3 regions of the Streptomyces sp. NPDC004667 genome follow, and region 2 is predicted to be linked to each of the others. Evidence: riboswitches for the same ligand, from Rfam matches in the RefSeq annotation. Region 2 holds a riboswitch; each other region holds the start of a gene.

Region 1 (5,940 bases), on a different contig from region 2:
TGCGCCGGTGCACCGGCTTCATGCCGTCCCGGGCGTCGGGCAGGGCCCGGGAGTAGATCACGGAGTACGCGTACTCAAGGAAGGAGCCCTGCATCTCATCGACGACGTCGATGTCGAGGATCTTCTCCTCGAAGTCCTCCGGCGGCGGGGTCTTCGTGCTGCGGCGGGCCATCGCTGCGCGGCTCCTTAACCATGGTTCGGGGTGTACGGGTGCCCGGACGGGTCCGTCCGGGCGGGTGTCGACGCGGACCATTGTGGCCCGAGGCACCGACAACGCCGACTCCGACCCCGGGGACACCCCGGACGGAGTCCGGGGGCGGGACCCGGGAACTTCTCCGGTGGCCGACGCGCTTGCATACAGTGGCAGGTCTGACAGAAATCTCTGCATCGCGATCGAAGGGACCACATGCCCATGGGTCACACGGCCACAGCTCAGGCCGGCTCCGGCGGCCTGACAGCGACCGAGCACCGGCTGGCCAACGGCCTGCGCGTGGTGCTGTCCGAGGACCACCTCACCCCGGTCGCCGCCGTCTGCCTCTGGTACGACGTCGGCTCGCGCCACGAAGTCAAGGGCCGGACCGGTCTGGCTCACCTCTTCGAGCACCTGATGTTCCAGGGCTCGGCGAGCGTGCCGGGCAACGGGCACTTCGAGCTGGTCCAGGGCGCCGGCGGCTCCCTGAACGGCACCACCAGCTTCGAGCGCACCAACTACTTCGAGACGATGCCGGCCCACCAGCTGGAGCTCGCCCTGTGGCTGGAGGCGGACCGCATGGGTTCGCTGCTGGCCGCCCTGGACGAGGAGTCCATGGAGAACCAGCGCGACGTCGTCAAGAACGAACGCCGCCAGCGCTACGACAACGTGCCGTACGGCACCGCCTTCGAGAAGCTGACCGCCCTCGCCTACCCCGAGGGCCACCCGTACCACCACACCCCGATCGGCTCGATGGCCGACCTGGACGCCGCGTCCCTGGAGGACGCGCGCAACTTCTTCCGTACGTACTACGCGCCCAACAACGCCGTCCTGTCGGTCGTGGGCGACATCGACCCCGAGACCACGCTCGCGTGGGTCGAGAAGTACTTCGGCACCATCCCGGCGCACGACGGCAAGCAGCCGCCGCGCGACGGATCGCTCCCCGAGGTCATGGGCGCGCAGCTCCGTGAGGAGATCGTCGAGGAGGTCCCGGCCCGCGCGCTGATGGCCGCCTACCGGCTGCCGCACGACGGCACCCGCGAGTGCGACGCCGCCGACGTGGCGCTGACCGTACTGGGCGGCGGCGAGTCCTCCCGCCTGCACAACCGCCTGGTCCGCCGCGACCAGAGCGCCGTCGCGGCCGGTTTCGGCCTGCTGCGCCTGGCCGGCGCGCCCTCGCTGGGCTGGCTGGACGTCAAGACCTCCAGCGGCGTCGAGGTGCCCGCCATCGAGGCGGCCGTCGACGAGGAGCTCGCCCGGTTCGCCGAGGAGGGCCCCACGGCCGAGGAGATGGAGCGCGCCCAGGCGCAGCTGGAGCGGGAGTGGCTGGACCGGCTGAGCACGGTGGCCGGCCGGGCCGACGAACTGTGCCGCTTCGCGGTGCTGTTCGGCGACCCCCAGCTGGCGCTGACCGCCGTCCAGCGGGTCCTGGACATCACCGCCGAGGAGGTGCAGGCCGTGGCCGCCGCCCGGCTGCGCCCCGACAACCGCGCGGTGCTGGTCTACGAGCCGCTGCCCGGTTCCGACGAGTCCGACGAGAACGAGAACGAGGGGGCGGAGCAGTGAGCGACACCGCAGCCGTCACGATGACCTTCCACCCGCGCCCGCAGGCCGGCGAGGCCAAGCCCTGGGCCTTCCCGGCCCCCGTGCGCGGCACCCTCGGCAACGGCCTGACCCTGCTGCGCTGCCACCGCCCGGGCCAGCAGGTCGTCGCGGTCGAGGTCAACCTCGCCGCCCCGCTGGACGCCGAGCCCGAGGGCCTCGACGGGGTGGCCACCATCATGGCCCGCGCCCTGTCGGAGGGCACCGACAAGCACTCCGCGGAGGAGTTCGCCGCCGAGCTGGAGCGCTGCGGCGCCACGCTCGACGCGCACGCCGACCACCCCGGCCTGCGGGTCTCGCTGGAGGTGCCCGCCTCCCGCCTGCACAAGGCCCTCGGCCTGCTCGCCGAGGCGCTGCGCGCCCCGGCCTTCGCCGACAGCGAGGTCGACCGCCTGGTGCGCAACCGGCTCGACGAGATCCCGCACGAGCTGGCCAACCCGCAGCGCCGTGCCGCCAAGCAGCTCTCCAAGGAGCTCTTTCCGGCCACCCTGCGCATGTCCCGCCCCCGCCAGGGCACCGAGGAGACCGTCGCGCGGATCGACTCCGCGGCCGTACGCGCCTTCTACGAGGCCCACGTGCGCCCCGCCACCGCCACCGCGGTGGTCGTCGGCGACCTGACCGGCATCGACCTGGACGCCGTGCTCGCCGACACCCTGGGCACCTGGACGGGGAACTCCGCCGAGCCGCTGCCGGTTCCGCCCGTGACGGCCGACGACACCGGCCGCGTGGTCATCGTGGACCGGCCCGGAGCGGTCCAGACGCAGCTGCTGATCGGCCGGACCGGTCCCGACCGGCACGACATCGTCTGGGCGCCCCAGGTGCTCGGCACGTACTGCCTCGGCGGCACCCTCACCTCCCGCCTGGACAAGGTGCTGCGCGAGGAGAAGGGCTACACCTACGGGGTGCGGGCCTTCGGGCAGGTGCTGCGCTCCACCGCGGACGGCAAGGGCGCCTCGATGCTCGCCATCAGCGGGTCGGTGGACACCCCCAACACCGGTCCGGCGCTGGAGGACCTCTGGAAGGTGCTGCGCACGCTCGCCGCCGAGGGCCTGACCGACGCCGAACGCGACGTGGCCGTGCAGAACCTGGTGGGCGTGGCCCCGCTGAAGTTCGAGACGGCGGCGTCGGTCGCGGGCACCCTCGCCGACCAGGTGGAGCAGGAGCTGCCGGACGACTACCAGGCGCGGCTGTACGCCCGGCTGGCCGAAACCGGTACGGCGGAGGCCACTTCGGCGGTCGTGAGCGCGTTCCCGGTGGACCGGCTCGTCACGGTCCTGGTGGGTGACGCCGCGCAGATCGAGGAGCCCGTGCGGGCGCTCGGCATCGGTGAGGTCACCGTCGTCACCAACTGACGTTCGTGGCGTCGGTGTTCGGGGCCGGCGGCCCTCTGGCACCGGAGTACGACGAGGGGTCCCGGCGGTGTCACCGCTGGGACCCCTTTTGTCTGCTTTGCAGTCGTGGTTGCGGTTATGCGGTGTGGCGTACGCAACAAAAGCGCTCGTCTGTTTGGCGATCGACTGATGATCCGCCTAGCGTCGCCCTTGCTGTCCGTCAGTTGTGCGCGCCGCACTCGCGGCACCGGGCAGCGATCGCCGAGTCCCCGTCAGGCGCGAGCCTGGGGAGCCGGGGACCCACATGTGTCCCTGGGGTGAATCGGACCACCTCGCAAGAGGGGCCCGTAGGAGACCTTCCTGCTCCGAACCCGTCAGCTAACCCGGTAGGCGAGAGGGAAGGAAAGGACCAGCCCCTTCATGGCGTTTGGCAGTCGTACCGCCGCTCCCGGCAAGCACCGTGGTTCCAGCCGTCTGAGCCGCAAGACCGCCGGCTACGCCGGCATAGCCGCCCTCGCCACCACGGGTGTGGTCGCCGCCGTCGCGGCCCCGGCCTTCGCCGCGGACAACAGCGCGCCCTCCGCCGAGGACACCGGCCAGAACGCGGTCGTCGTCGCCGACGGCCTCCAGGACGACATCGAGGTCCAGGCCGAGTCCCAGCAGGTCGCCGCCGAGGCCGTCGCGGCCCAGGCGCAGGCCGAGGCCGACGCCAAGCAGCGCGCCGCCGAGGCCAAGCGGACCGCCGAGGCCAAGGAGAAGTCCGAGCGCGAGGCCGCCGAGCGCGCCGCCCGCGAGGAGGCCCGCAAGCGCCTCAACACCTTCGTGGCTCCCGTCGACGGCTCCTACGTCAGCACCCAGTACGGCGCGGGTGGCGGCATGTGGTCCTCCGGCAGCCACACCGGCATCGACTTCCACGCGGACGAGGGCACCTCGGTCCACGCCGTCGGCGCGGGCACCATCGTCGAGGCGGGCTGGGGCGGCGCGTACGGCAACAACATCGTCATCAAGCACAACGACGGTACGTACACCCAGTACGGGCACCTGCTCTCGCTGAACGTCTCCGTCGGCGAGAGCGTCACCGCCGGCCAGCAGATCGGCCTGTCGGGCTCCACCGGCAACTCCAGCGGCCCGCACCTGCACTTCGAGGCCCGCACCGGCGCCACGTACGGCACGGACATCAACCCGCTGGCGTACCTGCGCCAGCACGGCGTCGGCGTCTGACCCGCACGCACCGCGCACCTCCGCAGTACGAAGAAGGCCCCGGCTCTCCGAGCCGGGGCCTTCTTCGCGTCCCCCGCCGCAGTGAAATGTTTCGGATATCGGGCCGTCATCGGAAATTATCGTGTGCTGCAATAGAGTCGCAGCACGGTCAAGATTCCGGCGACGATGCCGGCGGTGAATCCAGCGGAGGTCCGGCCTTGCGTATTCCTGCGCACGCGGTATGCACAGCGATCCGCGACGACATCGTCTCCGGTTTCTTCGGGCCGGGGGGCCGGCTGACCGAGGAGGTGCTCGCCCGCCGCTACGGCGTCTCCCGGGTCCCCGTCCGCGAGGCGCTGCGCACCCTGGAGTCCGAGGGCTTCGTCACCACCCGGCGCCACGCCGGCGCCTGCGTGGCCGAGCCGACCGTCCAGGAGGCCGCCGACCTCCTGGAGCTGCGGGTGCTGCTGGAGCCGCTGGCGGCCTCACGGGCGGCCCGCCGGCGCACCGAGGCCCACCTGAAGGTCCTGCGCGGGCTGGTCAGGCTGGGCCGGGAGCGGGCCCGCAAGGCGCCGGGGGAGGACCTGCGGGCCCTGGGGGGCTGGTTCCACGAAACCCTGGCCCAGGCCTCCGGCAGCCCCGGGCTGATCGCCCTGCTGACCCAGACCCGGCGCAAGATCGCCTGGATGTACGTGGTGGAGCCCCCGGCGCGGCCCGTGGACTCCTGGGCGGAGCACGGCGCGATCGTCGACGCGGTGGCGCGCGGGGACGCGGAGCGGGCCGCGGCCCTCACCGCGCTGCACGCGGAACGGGCGGCCGGGGCGCACCGGCCGCGGGTGAGGACTTCGCAACCTGCCGTACACACGGCGAGCGGCCGGCATTAACAAGCGCCCCGTATACAAAAGGGAAGCCCGCGCCGGTGAAATGCGGCGTGCCCGCTTTTCCTGTCGTGTGCAATTCTGCCGGGCCGTCGAGCTGTCCGGAAATTACTCCGCCGGGCCCTGTCGACGCCGCGCCCTGCCGAATTGCCGCGGCCGAATTCATGCGGCCGGAATTCGGGAGATCGGGTGCGGGCGATCGGGTGCGTGCGGCCGGCCGGGACGGGAAAACAGCGAAGCCGCGGTCCCCGGGGTGGGGGGACCGCGGCTTCACCGGCACCGGACCCGAAGGGTCAGACGGTCTCCGGGAGCTCCTCGAGGCCCTCGGCGACCAGCTTCGCGAGGCGGTCCAGCGCGACGTCCGCGCCGTCGGCCTCGGAAGCGAGCACGATCTCCTCGCCGCCCTGGGCGCCCAGGCCCAGGACGGCCAGCATGGAAGCGGCGTTGACGGGGTCGCCGCCCGCCTTCGCGATGGTCACCGGGACGCCGGAAGCGGTCGTCGCGCGGACGAAGATCGAGGCGGGACGAGCGTGCAGGCCCTCGGCCCAGCCGACGTTGACGCGGCGCTCTGCCATGGTGATGCCCTTCAGGTTCTTACGGTTGTCTAGACCAGTCTCTCACGACACCCGGACTGCTCGGACCGACTTCCGACCCGGATCCACCGCCGTTCGACCCTCCCCAGCTTGCACTGGTTCGCCCCGGTGTGCCGGATCCGCCGCGCGCACGCGGTCCCACCTGC
Region 2 (5,940 bases):
TGGACGAGGGGGACGTGGACCGGTTCGTCGGGGCGTTCCGCGAGGTCATGGACGAGGCGCACGGCGGGGGCGGCCTGATGTGGGACTTCGGCAGGACCCTGGTCAAGCAGGCGGTCGGCAACCGCTGAGCGGGCGGCGGGGGCCGGGTGTGCCCCCGCCGCGGGCCCCGTCGGCGTCAGCCGACGAGGAGCCGTTCGCGCAGCCGCTCCAGCGTGGCGGGTGCGAGGCCGAGTCCCCCGGCGAGGTAGCCGTCCACCCCGCCCCACTGGCCGTCGATGGTGTCGAACGCCGCGAGCAGGTACTCGGCGCGCGCCTCGAAGAGCGGGGCCAGCAGCTCCATGACCTCGGGGGAGCGGTCCTCGGGCGCGTCGCCGCCGCGCCGGACGCGGTAGCGGTTGTGCGGGGCGTTGGACTCCAGGTAGTCGGCGACGATCGCGTCGCGCCCGACGCCCAGGGCGAGCAGGGTGACGGCGATCGACAGTCCCGCGCGGTCCTTGCCCGCGGCGCAGTGCATCAGTGCCGGGACGCTGTCCTCGGCGAGCGCGCGCACCACCCGGCCGTGCTCGGCGGTGCGGGTGAGGATGATCGTCCGGTACGAGTCCCTCATGCGGGCGGCCGCCTTGCCGTCGCCCAGGACGGTGCGGAGCCGGGCGAGGTCCCCGTCGCGGACCATCTTCCAGAACTCCCGTCCGTCGGCCGGATCCGACAGCGGGATGTTCACGTTGCGCACGCCCGCCAGCTCGACGTCCGGGCCCTCCAGGGCCTGGTCGGCTCCGTTGCGGAAGTCGAAGACGGTGTGCAGCCCGAGGGATTCGAGGAACTCCGTATCGGTTTCGGTGGCATGTGCGAGATGTCCGCTTCGGAACAGTCGTCCCGGCCTGACCCTCCGCCCGTCGGCGGCCGACAGGCCGCCCACGTCACGGAAATTGCGCACTCCGGAGAGCCCGCGCTCCGGCTCCGGGGTGCTCGACGGGGGCTGGGGTATCTGCTGGGTCACGTGCGCTCCTCCGCGTGTCCTGCGTGTGTCCTGCGTGTCCGAATTGATCTGGTTGGGAACAACTTGCCATATGTGGAGGCGAGATCGCGCCAGGCCCCGTGAGCCAGATCATACGGTGACCGTCCGTGCCTGATCGCGAAATCCGAATTCCCTTGCCAGGGCGGTTGTTGCCGCAGGGGAATGGACGGAGGGTGACGGGAATTCCGTTGATCCCTCACGCCTGCTATTCCGTCAGGGAATTCACGGCTTGTTGTGCGCACTCCCGCTGGATTACCTTCGCGATCGATCCGGGTGGACCGCCTCATCCTGCCGCCGCCCGGGAACCGCACCCGACCATCGACGCGCGCGGCAGGAGCGGGGGAACCAGGTAAGTCGCCGTTCCGGATCACTTCCGGGCGGCTCGGGGTGAAGTCGTACGCGTGTTCCACGGGTACGGCCGGACATCTCCAGTCCGAACCCGACAGCTCACCTCGCAGGCGCCGGAGAGGAATTCGCCATGCCCGCAAAGGGTAAGCACCGCCGTCCGAAGTCCCGTTCCATATCCCGTGGCCTCGCCGTGGCCGGCACCGGTGGTGCCGCCCTCGCGCTGCCGCTGACGGTCGCCGCCGGCGCCCACGCCGCCACCGGGGCCGTGACGCCCGCGCAGGTGCCCCAGACCCTCCGGGCCCCCGCCGCCGCTCCGGCCGCCGCCCCCGCCGCCGCTCCGGCCGCCGCCCCCGCCGCCGCTCCGGCTGCCGCTCCGGCCGTCTACACCGTCGTCCCGGGCGACTACCTGTCGAAGATCGCCGCGGAGCGCCACCTCCAGGGCGGCTGGGAGCGGCTCTACGCGGACAACCGCGAGGCCGTCGGCGCGAATCCCTCCCTCATCCACCCGGGCCTGCGGCTGACGCTGGACGGTCCCGCCGGGACCCCCGCGCCGAAGGCTCCTGAGGCCGCGGCCGAGGAATCCTCCAGCGGGACTCCGGCGGCCGACGAGGCCCCGTCCGCGGCCGGCGGGGACACCGCCGACGCCCCCGCCGCGCCCCCCGCACCGCGGTCCGCCGCCTCGCGCGGACCGGCGGCCAAGACCCCGGCCCAGAGCCCGGCGCCCTCCGCGCCCACGGCCCCGGCCGGTTCCGCGGCCCCCGCGAGCGGTTCCGGTTTCGTCGCCCCGGTCGACGGCGGCACCTCCACCCCGTACCACCAGAGCGGCAGCATGTGGTCCTCCGGTTACCACACCGGCGTCGACTTCATCGCCGGCACCGGCACCACCGTCAAGGCGGTCGGCGCGGGCACGGTGGTTTCCGCAGGCTGGGGAGGTGCGTACGGCAACGAGGTCGTCATCCGCCACGCCGACGGCAAGTACTCCCAGTACGGCCACCTCTCCCAGCTGTCCGTCTCGGTGGGCCAGAGCGTCACCGCCGGACAGCGCATCGGCCTCTCCGGCGCCACCGGCAACGTGACGGGCCCGCACCTCCACTTCGAGATCCGCACCGGCCCGTCCTACGGCTCGGACATCGACCCGCTGGCCTACCTCCGCTCCAAGGGCGTGAACGTCTGACGGGAGCCGCGGCAGCGGCACGGACACGCGTGGGGCCGGGACCTGAGGGGGGTCCCGGCCCCACGTGTACTTATTCCTTATCCCCCGCGTGGTATAGATCACGGTCCGTCAACCCCTCATTACGTTGGCGTAGGTTGGTGACGGGGGTGAAGGATGTCGTCCCGTGGCAGCGACGAAGACGACACTCAAGACCATCGGCTCGTACGCGGCGATCGGGGACAGCTTCACCGAAGGCGTGGGGGACCCGGGACCCGGGGATTCCTATCTCGGCTGGGCGGACCGGCTCGCCGTCCTCCTGGCCGATCAGCGCGACGAGCACGACTTCCGGTACGCGAACCTCGCGGTGCGGGGCAAGCTCCTCGACCAGATCGTGGCCGAACAGGTGCCCAGAGCCCAGGACCTCGCCCCGGACCTGGTCACCTTCTGCGCGGGCGGTAACGACATCATCCGGCCGGGCAGCGACCCGGACGACGTGGCGGAGCGGTTCGAGGCGGCGGTGGCCGACCTCACCGGGGCCGTCGGCCTCGTCATGATCACCACCGGCTTCGACACCCGGGGCGTCCCCGTCCTCAAGCACCTGCGGGGCAAGGTCGCGACGTACAGCGCGCACGTACGTTCCATCGCGGACCGCTACGACTGCCCGGTCCTCGACCTCTGGTCGCTGAAGTCGGTGCAGGACCGCCGGGCCTGGGACGGCGACCGGCTGCACCTCTCGCCCGAGGGCCACACCCGTGTCGCGCTCCGCGCCGCACAGGTCCTCGGCTACGAGATCCCCGCCGACCCGGACCAGCCGTGGCCGCCCACCCCGCCGCGCGGATCGGTGGACGTCACCCGGGACAACATCCAGTGGGCGCGCGAGCACCTCGTGCCCTGGATCGGCCGCCGGCTGCGCGGGGAGTCCTCCGGCGACCACGTCGAGGCCAAGCGCCCGGACCTGCTGCCGCTCTAGGCCCTGCCGTCAAAGGCGTCGCGGGCCGGGCGCCACGGTGACGACGGGGCCCCGCGGCCCGGAGGAGCGCCCGCACGGGCGGTCCCTGGGGAGTCGGCCGGGAGATCCGGCCGACTCGCGGGCGGGACGAGGAATCCTGGGGGGCCGGTACGCGTTGGGATGGTCGTGGTCGTACGACCGTCCCACACCGCCCTGCACCTCCAGGAGGCGCCTTGACCGGCTCCCAACCCCTGCGTCCCCGGCTGCGCGCCCTGCGGCCCGAAGCCTTCGGCGCGGACCCCTCCGGCGCACGGCTGGAGCGGATCCTGCGCTCGCCGAACTTCGCCGACGGCGTCTTCCAGAACCCCGTGGGCGCACGGACCAGGCCCTCCGGGTCGATGGTCGAGTTCGCCAAGATCTACTTCCACAAGGAGCAGCGGGTACGGCGCAACCCGGGCGCCCCCATCCCGGTGTACCCCACCACCCTCGCCGAGCTGGCGAAACCGCCGGTCAGCGGGCTGCGCCTGACCTGGATGGGGCATTCCAGCGTGCTCGCCGAGATCGACGGGCGCAGGGTCCTCTTCGACCCGGTCTGGGGCGAGCGCTGCTCCCCCTTCCCGTTCGCCGGACCCAAGCGGCTGCACCCGGTCCCCGTGCCGCTGGCCTCCCTCGGCGAGGTCGACGTCGTGGTGATCTCCCACGACCACTACGACCACCTCGACCTGCCCACCATCAAGGCACTGGCCGGTACGGACACCGTCTTCGCCGTCCCGCTCGGCGTCGGCGCGCACCTGGAGCGCTGGGGCGTGTCGCCGGACCGGCTGCGCGAGCTCGACTGGAACGAGACGACCGAGGTCGCAGGGCTCTCCCTCACGGCCACCCCGGCCCGCCACTTCTGCGGCCGCGGGCTGCGCAACCAGCAGTTCACCCTCTGGGCCTCCTGGGTCGTGACGGGCGGGGAACACCGGATCTTCCACAGCGGGGACACCGGCTACTTCCCCGGCTTCAAGGAGATCGGCGCCGCGCACGGCCCCTTCGACGCGACGATGATCCAGATCGGCGCCTACTCCGAGTACTGGCCGGACATCCACATGACCCCCGCGGAGGGGATCCAGGCCCACCTCGACCTCCAGGGCGGCCTCCCGCACGGGACGATGCTGCCGATCCACTGGGGCACCTTCAACCTGGCCCCGCACCCGTGGGACGAGCCCGGCGAGGGGACCGTCGCCGCCGCCGGGGCGGCCGGGGCGGCCGTCGCCCTGCCGATCCCGGGCCAGCCCTTCGAACCGGGCGCGGCCGACGCCCCGGACCGGGCCTGGTGGCGCCCCTTCGTGGCCGCGCCCCCGGCCCCGGTGACGACCACCCCCGTACGGGCGCGGCCCGCGGCCGCTCCCGTCGCCCCGGCACCGGCCGGACAGGGCGAGCCGGAGGCCGTGGGGTCGTAGCGGACCGGGGACCCGGTGCCCCCGGTGGCGCGGGGGCGCGGGGGCCCGGTGGGACGCCTGGGCCCCGGCGTTCGTGGGGAGCGAGGGCCGGGCGGCGTACGCCCCCCGGCCGTGCCGGGGCACGCGCTCCCGGCGCATTCGGCCTCTCGTACGAGCGCTCCATCGGGAGCGGGAAGCAGCCCGCCGAAGTTCCCCAACTGGGCGTCAGGGGCGGGAGCATGCGGTCTAGCGTGGGTATCCGGTGATCAACACCGGGCCCCGGGACCGCCGGTGGCCGGGCCCCACGTACCGAGGACGCCGATGTCCGGATTCCGCGCCGCCCGCCACGCCCCGTCGAGACACGCCGTCACCGGACCCGGCCGGCAGATACGCCCCCAGTTGCTGCGCGCCGCCGTACTGCCCACGCTCGCCGCCGGGCTCAGCGGCACCGCCGCGGTCATCTTCACCCTGCAGCTCGGCGGGGGCGCCGGGGCGCGCGACGCCCGGCTGTGGCCCGTCCTCACCGGCTGCGCCCTGCTCGTCGTCGGCGCCCTCGCCTGCGCCCTGCTCGGGGCGCAGCGGGCGGCCAAGGCCGTGCGCGACCGCTGCGAGGCCCTGCGCCGCTCCAGCGTGCGGGGCCGCCAGGAGCTGCGGACGGCCGCCGAGCGGCTGGAGCGGGGGGAGAGTCCGGGACGGCCCGTGCGCGGGGGGCCCAGCGGTCCGCCGGCGGCCGGCGATCCGGCCGGGGTGGACGAGTTCTGGCTGCTCGCGCAGGAGCTGCGCGGTGCCCGGGAACAGGCGCACACGACCCTGGTGCGACTGGCCGTCCCGGCCGCCCCGAGCGACAGCGACCGCAAGGTGGAGGTCTTCGTCAACCTCGCGCGCCGGCTTCAGTCGCTCGTGCACCGCGAGATCTCCCTCCTCGACGAGCTGGAGGACACGGTCGAGGACCCCGACCTGCTCAAGGAGCTCTTCCACGTCGACCACCTCGCCACCCGGATCCGGCGGCACGCCGAGAACCTCGCCGTGCTCGGCGGGGCCGCCTCGCGAC
Region 3 (5,940 bases), on a different contig from region 2:
AGGTGCGGGCGCAGGGTGAGCACGCCGATGTCCTCTCCGTACCGCAGGTGGCGCACTACCTCGGCGTCCCACCAGGGGGGCTCCGCGCTCGTGGCGGCTCCGGCCGTCATCGCGTCGGCGATGACCTGGTAGGCCTCGGTCCAGGCCTTCTCGACGACGGGGGTCCAGGCCTCGCCGGAGGTCTGGGCGAGGGCGGCGAGGAGGCTGGCGCCGACGGCCGCGTAGTGCTCGGGGCCGACGAGGAACTTGCGGTGGTCGCGTCCGAGGTCGCGTAGATAGGGGAGGAGGGTCTCGCTCTCCAGCTGCGCGACGACGTGGGTGAGCGCGGCGAAGAGGCGGTCGCGCTGGCGCTCCATCTCCTCGGGGGAGGCCGGGAAGAGGGCGCGGAGTCCGGGGTGGTGCCAGAAGAGGTGGGAGTAGAAGAACTTGACCGCGTGCTCGGCCCGTCTCTCCACCACCGCGAAACTGCTTTTCAAGATCCTCACGTCCACAAATCCGAAAGTAGGAATGTCGTGGAAGTCGAGGTCAAGCGATGGCCCATCTACGGACAGCCGCGACGAACCACCCATATCGGATGATGGCTTCCGGCCGGGATAACGTCGTCAGGTGCATGAGCAGACCTCCACTCCCGCGGCCGACGGTTCCCCCTCCCAGGGGCCGACCCTCTTCGACTGGGAGTTCGCGACCGACCCCTACCCGGCCTACGCCTGGCTGCGCGAGCACTCCCCGGTGCACCGCACGAAGCTCCCCAGCGGGGTCGAGGCATGGCTCGTGACCCGCTACGCCGACGCCCGCCAGGCCCTCGCCGACCAGCGGCTGAGCAAGAACCCCGCACACCACGCGGAACCCGCGCACGCCAAGGGGAAGACCGGGATCCCGGGGGAGCGCAAGGCGGAGCTGATGACGCACCTGCTGAACATCGACCCGCCGGACCACACCCGGCTGCGGCGGCTGGTGTCGAAGGCGTTCACCCCGCGCAGGGTCGCCGAGTTCACCCCGCGCGTGCAGGAGCTCACCGACCACCTGATCGACGGGATCGTCGAGAAGGCCGGCGACGCCGAGCGCGGGGAGGCCGATCTCATCCATGAGTTCGCCTTCCCGCTCCCCATCTACGCCATCTGCGAGATGCTCGGCGTACCGCGCGAGGACCAGGACGACTTCCGCGACTGGGCCGGGATGATGATCCGGCACGGCGGGGGACCGCGCGGCGGGGTGGCCCGCTCCGTGAAGCAGATCCGCACCTATCTCGGGGAACTGATCCACCGCAAGCGGGACGATCTGGGCAATGACCTCATCTCGGACCTGATCCGGGCGAGCGACCACGGGGACCACCTGACGGAGGCGGAGGCCACCGCCATGGCCTTCATCCTCCTGTTCGCCGGCTTCGAGACCACGGTCAACCTGATCGGGAACGGCCTGCACGCCCTCTTCGTGAACCCGGACCAGCGCGCACGCCTCCAGGACTCCCTCGCGGCCGGGGAACGCGGCCTCCTGGAGACCGGCATCGAGGAACTGCTGCGCTACGACGGACCGGTGGAACTGGCCACCTGGCGCTTCGCGACCGAGCCGCTGACCCTCGGCGGGCAGGACGTCGCCGTCGGGGACCCCGTCCTGGTGGTCCTCGCGGCGGCCGACCGCGACCCCGACCGGTTCGCCGACCCGGACACCCTCGACCTCTCCCGGAGTGACAATCAGCACCTCGGATACGGCCACGGGATCCACTACTGCCTCGGCGCCCCGCTCGCCCGTCTCGAAGGCCAGACGGCGCTCGCGACTTTGCTGACGCGTCTGCCGGATCTGGAACTTGCCGTTCCCCCTACGGACCTGCGCTGGCGCGGCGGGCTCATCATGCGGGGCCTGCGCACCCTCCCGGTCCGCTTCACACCTTGAAACACCGGGGTCCGGCAACCCGGCGGCGGAAACCGATCGGCTGACCGGAAGTCAGCCCGGGCCCGAACTTGTGACATCCGTTCGAAGGCGGCTAGGTTCTGCCGTTACCCCGCCGTTATGCGAAAGGTGCAGCCACATGCTTCCCGGGAACGGCCGCCACAGACGCCCCCGCCAGGTACCAGCCCTGGTCGTCACCGCCGGAGTCACCGGCTCCGCGTTGGCCCTGCCGCTGCTCGCCGCCACGAACGCGAGCGCCGCCGACACCGCCACGTGGGACAAGGTCGCCGACTGCGAAAGCGGCGGCACCTGGAGCGCCAACTCCGGCAGCGGGGCTTACGGCGGCCTCCAGTTCAGCCTGGAGCAGTGGAAGAACGCGGGCGGACTCGCCTACGCGGAGCGCCCCGACCTCGCCAGCCGCTCCCAGCAGATAGCCGTCGCCGAGACGGTGCTGGCCTCCCAGGGCCCCCAGGCGTGGCCGCTGTGCTCCGCCTCGGCCGGGCTGACCCAGCAGGGGCCTGCGCCTCAGGTGGACCCCGGCGACCGCCGCGGGCCCGTCGCCCCCACCCCGACCCGGCCGGACAGCGCCGTGCCCGACTCCAGTTCGAGCGGCCGCGCCACCGACTTCGGGGCCCCGACCCCGCAGCCGGCGAAGCCGGGCGCCTCCCCGTCCACGAGCCCGAGCGGGCTGCCGGACTACCCGCTGGGCCCGAACACCGGACTGCCCGTCATGCCGGACCCGGACCCGACCGCGCCGACCACCGCGCCTCCGGTCAGCCCCACCAGCCCGGTGGACCCGACCGCCCCGGTCTCCCCGACGGCCCCGGTCAGCCCGACCGCCCCGGTGGACCCGACGGCCTCCCCGGTCCCGACCACCCCCGGCGCCACCCCCACCTCTCCGGCCGCGGAGAAGGGCGAGGGCGCGGGCAAGCACCGCGGCCCGGCGGCCGTCGAGGTGGCGACCGCGCCCGGCACGGCGTCGGGCACCCCGGACCCCACGTACACGGTGAAGCCGGGCGACAGCCTCACCGACATCGCGAACGCCAAGGGGCTCAAGGGGGGCTGGACCGCCCTCTACCAGGCCAACGAGCAGGTCATCGGTGGGGACGCGGACCTCATCAAGCCCGGTCAGAACCTGGATCTATCCAAGAAATAGGGGCAGTTCGGGCATCCGGAAAGACCTGAATGTCCGTTATCGGTAAATGAGACATGCGTCTCTTCCGGTCAACTGGCGTGTCTCGTTCCGGAACTTCCGCAAACCCCGCCCTCACCTGCGAAAACGCCCATTTGAGGAATGCAAGTAGGCCGGTTTCTCCCTGATGTCGCGCGTTGAACATCGGGGAGAGACCTGCCTACCTTCTGAATCGCTCGCCACCGCGGGCTCCTTCGACCGCATCGCCGAATCCTGCCGGCGGACGGAGGGAACAGTCGTCGCGCAAGCGCCGAAGGCAGGAGCGGGGGAACCAAGGTAGGCGCCGGGAAAGGCCGTTGAGAGACGGTCGCGAACGGCTAGGGGTTAAGCCACGTGCTCGACACGTGACCGGGCAACTCATCCGCCCGAACCCGACAGCTCACCTCGAAGGCGTCGGTGAGGAGAACTCCATGCTGCTTTCCGGCAAGGGCAAGCACCGTCGCGGCTCCAAGGCCGTCCGCATCGTCACGCTCGCCGGTGTCGCCGGTGTCGCCGTCGCCGCCCCGCTGATGGCCGCGGGCTCCGCGAGCGCCGCCACCGTCAGCGAGTGGGACAAGGTCGCCTCCTGCGAGTCCGGCGGCAACTGGTCCATCAACACGGGCAACGGCTACTACGGCGGCCTGCAGTTCTCGTCCTCCACGTGGGCCGCGTACGGCGGCAAGGCGTACGCCGCGCAGGCCAACCAGGCCTCCAAGTCGCAGCAGATAGCCATCGCCGAGAAGGTCCTCAAGGGCCAGGGCAAGGGCGCCTGGCCGTCCTGCGGCGTCGGCCTGTCCAACTCCGCCTACAACGGCGGCGGCTCGACCACCACCCCGTCGAAGCCGAAGCCCGACACCAAGCCGGCCCCGGCCAAGCCCGCCCCGGCGAAGCCCTCCACCCCGAAGGCCGACACCGAGACCAAGGCGTCCGGCTCCGGCTCCGGCAACTGGACCCCGTCCAAGCCCGCCCCGGCGAAGCCGTCGACCCCGAAGGCCCAGGCCCCCTCGACCGGCACCGTGAAGACCGGCAACGGCTCGTACGAGGTCAAGGAGGGCGACACCCTCGGGACCATCGCCCAGGCCAACGGCGTCCAGGGCGGCTGGGAGAAGCTCTTCGACCTCAACAAGGACATCGTCGACGACGCCGACATGATCTTCCCGGGGCAGAAGCTGAAGCTCAGCTGAAATCCCGCGTAACACCGCATCACCGGGCCCGGCCCGTAGTGCTTCCCGCCGCCCGGCGCGTCTCCCACGCGCCGGGCGGCGGTGTGTTGTGCACGGCCGCCGACCTGCGGCGGATACCGCCGAGGGCGAACAGGTGAGGGTCTTATGTCAGAGAAGAGGGGTATTCGGGCCCTTTTTCGTCCCAGGACCCGGGCGGCGACAGGCCCAGTGCCCGGAGCCGGTTAGGCTCTAGTCGGCAAGGCCGTCCCACGGCCACCCGCCACCGCACACCCAGCGTCACATCCCAGAAGGAGATGCTCGTGCCCTCCATCGACGTCGTCGTAGCCCGGGAAATCCTGGACTCCCGAGGCAACCCCACGGTCGAGGTCGAGGTGGGCCTCGACGACGGCAGCACCGGCCGTGCTGCCGTTCCGTCCGGTGCCTCCACCGGAGCGTTCGAGGCCATCGAGCTCCGTGACGGTGACCCCAACCGTTACATGGGCAAGGGCGTCGAGAAGGCCGTCCTCGCCGTCATCGAGCAGATCGGCCCGGAGCTCGTCGGCTACGACGCCACCGAGCAGCGCCTGATCGACCAGGCCATGTTCGACCTGGACGCCACCGACAACAAGGGCTCCCTCGGCGCCAACGCCATCCTCGGCGTGTCCCTCGCCGTCGCGCACGCCGCGTCCGAGGCCTCGGACCTGCCGCTCTTCCGCTACCTCGGCGGCCCGAACGCGCACCTGCTGCCCGTTCCGATGATGAACATCCTCAACGGTGGGTCGCACGCCGACTCCAACGTGGACATCCAGGAGTTCATGATCGCCCCGATCGGCGCGGAGTCCTTCTCCGAGGCGCTGCGCTGGGGTGCCGAGGTCTACCACACCCTCAAGAAGGTCCTGCACACCAAGGGCCTCTCCACCGGCCTGGGCGACGAGGGCGGCTTCGCCCCGAACCTGGAGTCCAACCGCGCCGCGCTCGACCTCATCATCGAGGCCATCAAGCAGGCCGGCTACACCCCGGGCAAGGACATCGCGCTCGCGCTCGACGTCGCCGCGTCCGAGTTCTACAAGGACGGCAAGTACGAGTTCGAGGGCCAGTCCCGCTCGGCCGCCGAGATGACCGACTACTACGCCGAGCTCGTCGAGGCGTACCCGCTGGTCTCCATCGAGGACCCGCTGTTCGAGGACGACTGGGCCGGCTGGAAGACCATCACCGACCGCCTGGGCGCCAAGGTCCAGATCGTCGGCGACGACCTCTTCGTCACCAACCCGGAGCGCCTGGCCCGCGGCATCGAGGAGGGCTCCGCGAACGCCCTGCTCGTGAAGGTGAACCAGATCGGTTCGCTGACCGAGACCCTCGACGCCGTCGAGATGGCCCAGCGCAACGGCTTCAAGTGCATGATGTCGCACCGCTCCGGCGAGACCGAGGACGTCACCATCGCCGACCTCGCCGTCGCCGTGAACTGCGGTCAGATCAAGACCGGCGCCCCGGCCCGCTCGGACCGCGTCGCCAAGTACAACCAGCTGCTGCGCATCGAGGAGATCCTCGACGACGCCGCGGTGTACGCGGGCCGCTCGGCGTTCCCCCGCTTCAAGGGCTGACGCCCTGAAGCTCGGCGTCCCCCGCTTCAAGGGCTGACGCCCTGAAGCTCGGCGTCCCCCGCTTCAAGGGCTGACGCCCTGAAGCTCGGCGTCCCCCGCTTCAAGGGCTAATCACCGC

What was found. Region 2 has a riboswitch for cyclic di-AMP ahead of ABZW32_RS22520 (LysM peptidoglycan-binding domain-containing M23 family metallopeptidase). Riboswitches for the same ligand answer to the same signal wherever they lie in the genome.
Region 1: another riboswitch for cyclic di-AMP. It lies ahead of ABZW32_RS00995 (M23 family metallopeptidase); the one in region 2 lies ahead of ABZW32_RS22520 (LysM peptidoglycan-binding domain-containing M23 family metallopeptidase).
Region 3: another riboswitch for cyclic di-AMP. It lies ahead of ABZW32_RS08790 (transglycosylase family protein); the one in region 2 lies ahead of ABZW32_RS22520 (LysM peptidoglycan-binding domain-containing M23 family metallopeptidase).

What each region holds. Positions count from the first base shown of each region.
Region 1 is NZ_JBEXKC010000001.1:242,529-248,468, reverse strand. Features, by position in the region: gene ABZW32_RS01010 (DNA topoisomerase IV subunit A) at 1-172, opposite strand, end outside; gene ABZW32_RS01005 (pitrilysin family protein) at 413-1,756, shown strand; gene ABZW32_RS01000 (pitrilysin family protein) at 1,753-3,144, shown strand; cyclic di-AMP (ydaO/yuaA leader) riboswitch at 3,373-3,531, shown strand; gene ABZW32_RS00995 (M23 family metallopeptidase) at 3,544-4,344, shown strand; gene ABZW32_RS00990 (GntR family transcriptional regulator) at 4,542-5,207, shown strand; gene ABZW32_RS00985 (HPr family phosphocarrier protein) at 5,495-5,776, opposite strand.
Region 2 is NZ_JBEXKC010000040.1:66,058-71,997, forward strand. Features, by position in the region: gene ABZW32_RS22510 (aspartate aminotransferase family protein) at 1-128, shown strand, start outside; gene ABZW32_RS22515 (tyrosine-protein phosphatase) at 176-997, opposite strand; cyclic di-AMP (ydaO/yuaA leader) riboswitch at 1,325-1,489, shown strand; gene ABZW32_RS22520 (LysM peptidoglycan-binding domain-containing M23 family metallopeptidase) at 1,494-2,537, shown strand; gene ABZW32_RS22525 (SGNH/GDSL hydrolase family protein) at 2,701-3,486, shown strand; gene ABZW32_RS22530 (MBL fold metallo-hydrolase) at 3,699-4,910, shown strand; partial or broken gene ABZW32_RS22535 (ATP-binding protein) at 5,211-5,940, shown strand, end outside.
Region 3 is NZ_JBEXKC010000011.1:55,359-61,298, forward strand. Features, by position in the region: gene ABZW32_RS08775 (globin domain-containing protein) at 1-485, opposite strand, end outside; gene ABZW32_RS08780 (cytochrome P450) at 607-1,890, shown strand; gene ABZW32_RS08785 (transglycosylase family protein) at 2,027-3,043, shown strand; cyclic di-AMP (ydaO/yuaA leader) riboswitch at 3,318-3,487, shown strand; gene ABZW32_RS08790 (transglycosylase family protein) at 3,490-4,242, shown strand; gene eno (phosphopyruvate hydratase) at 4,536-5,822, shown strand.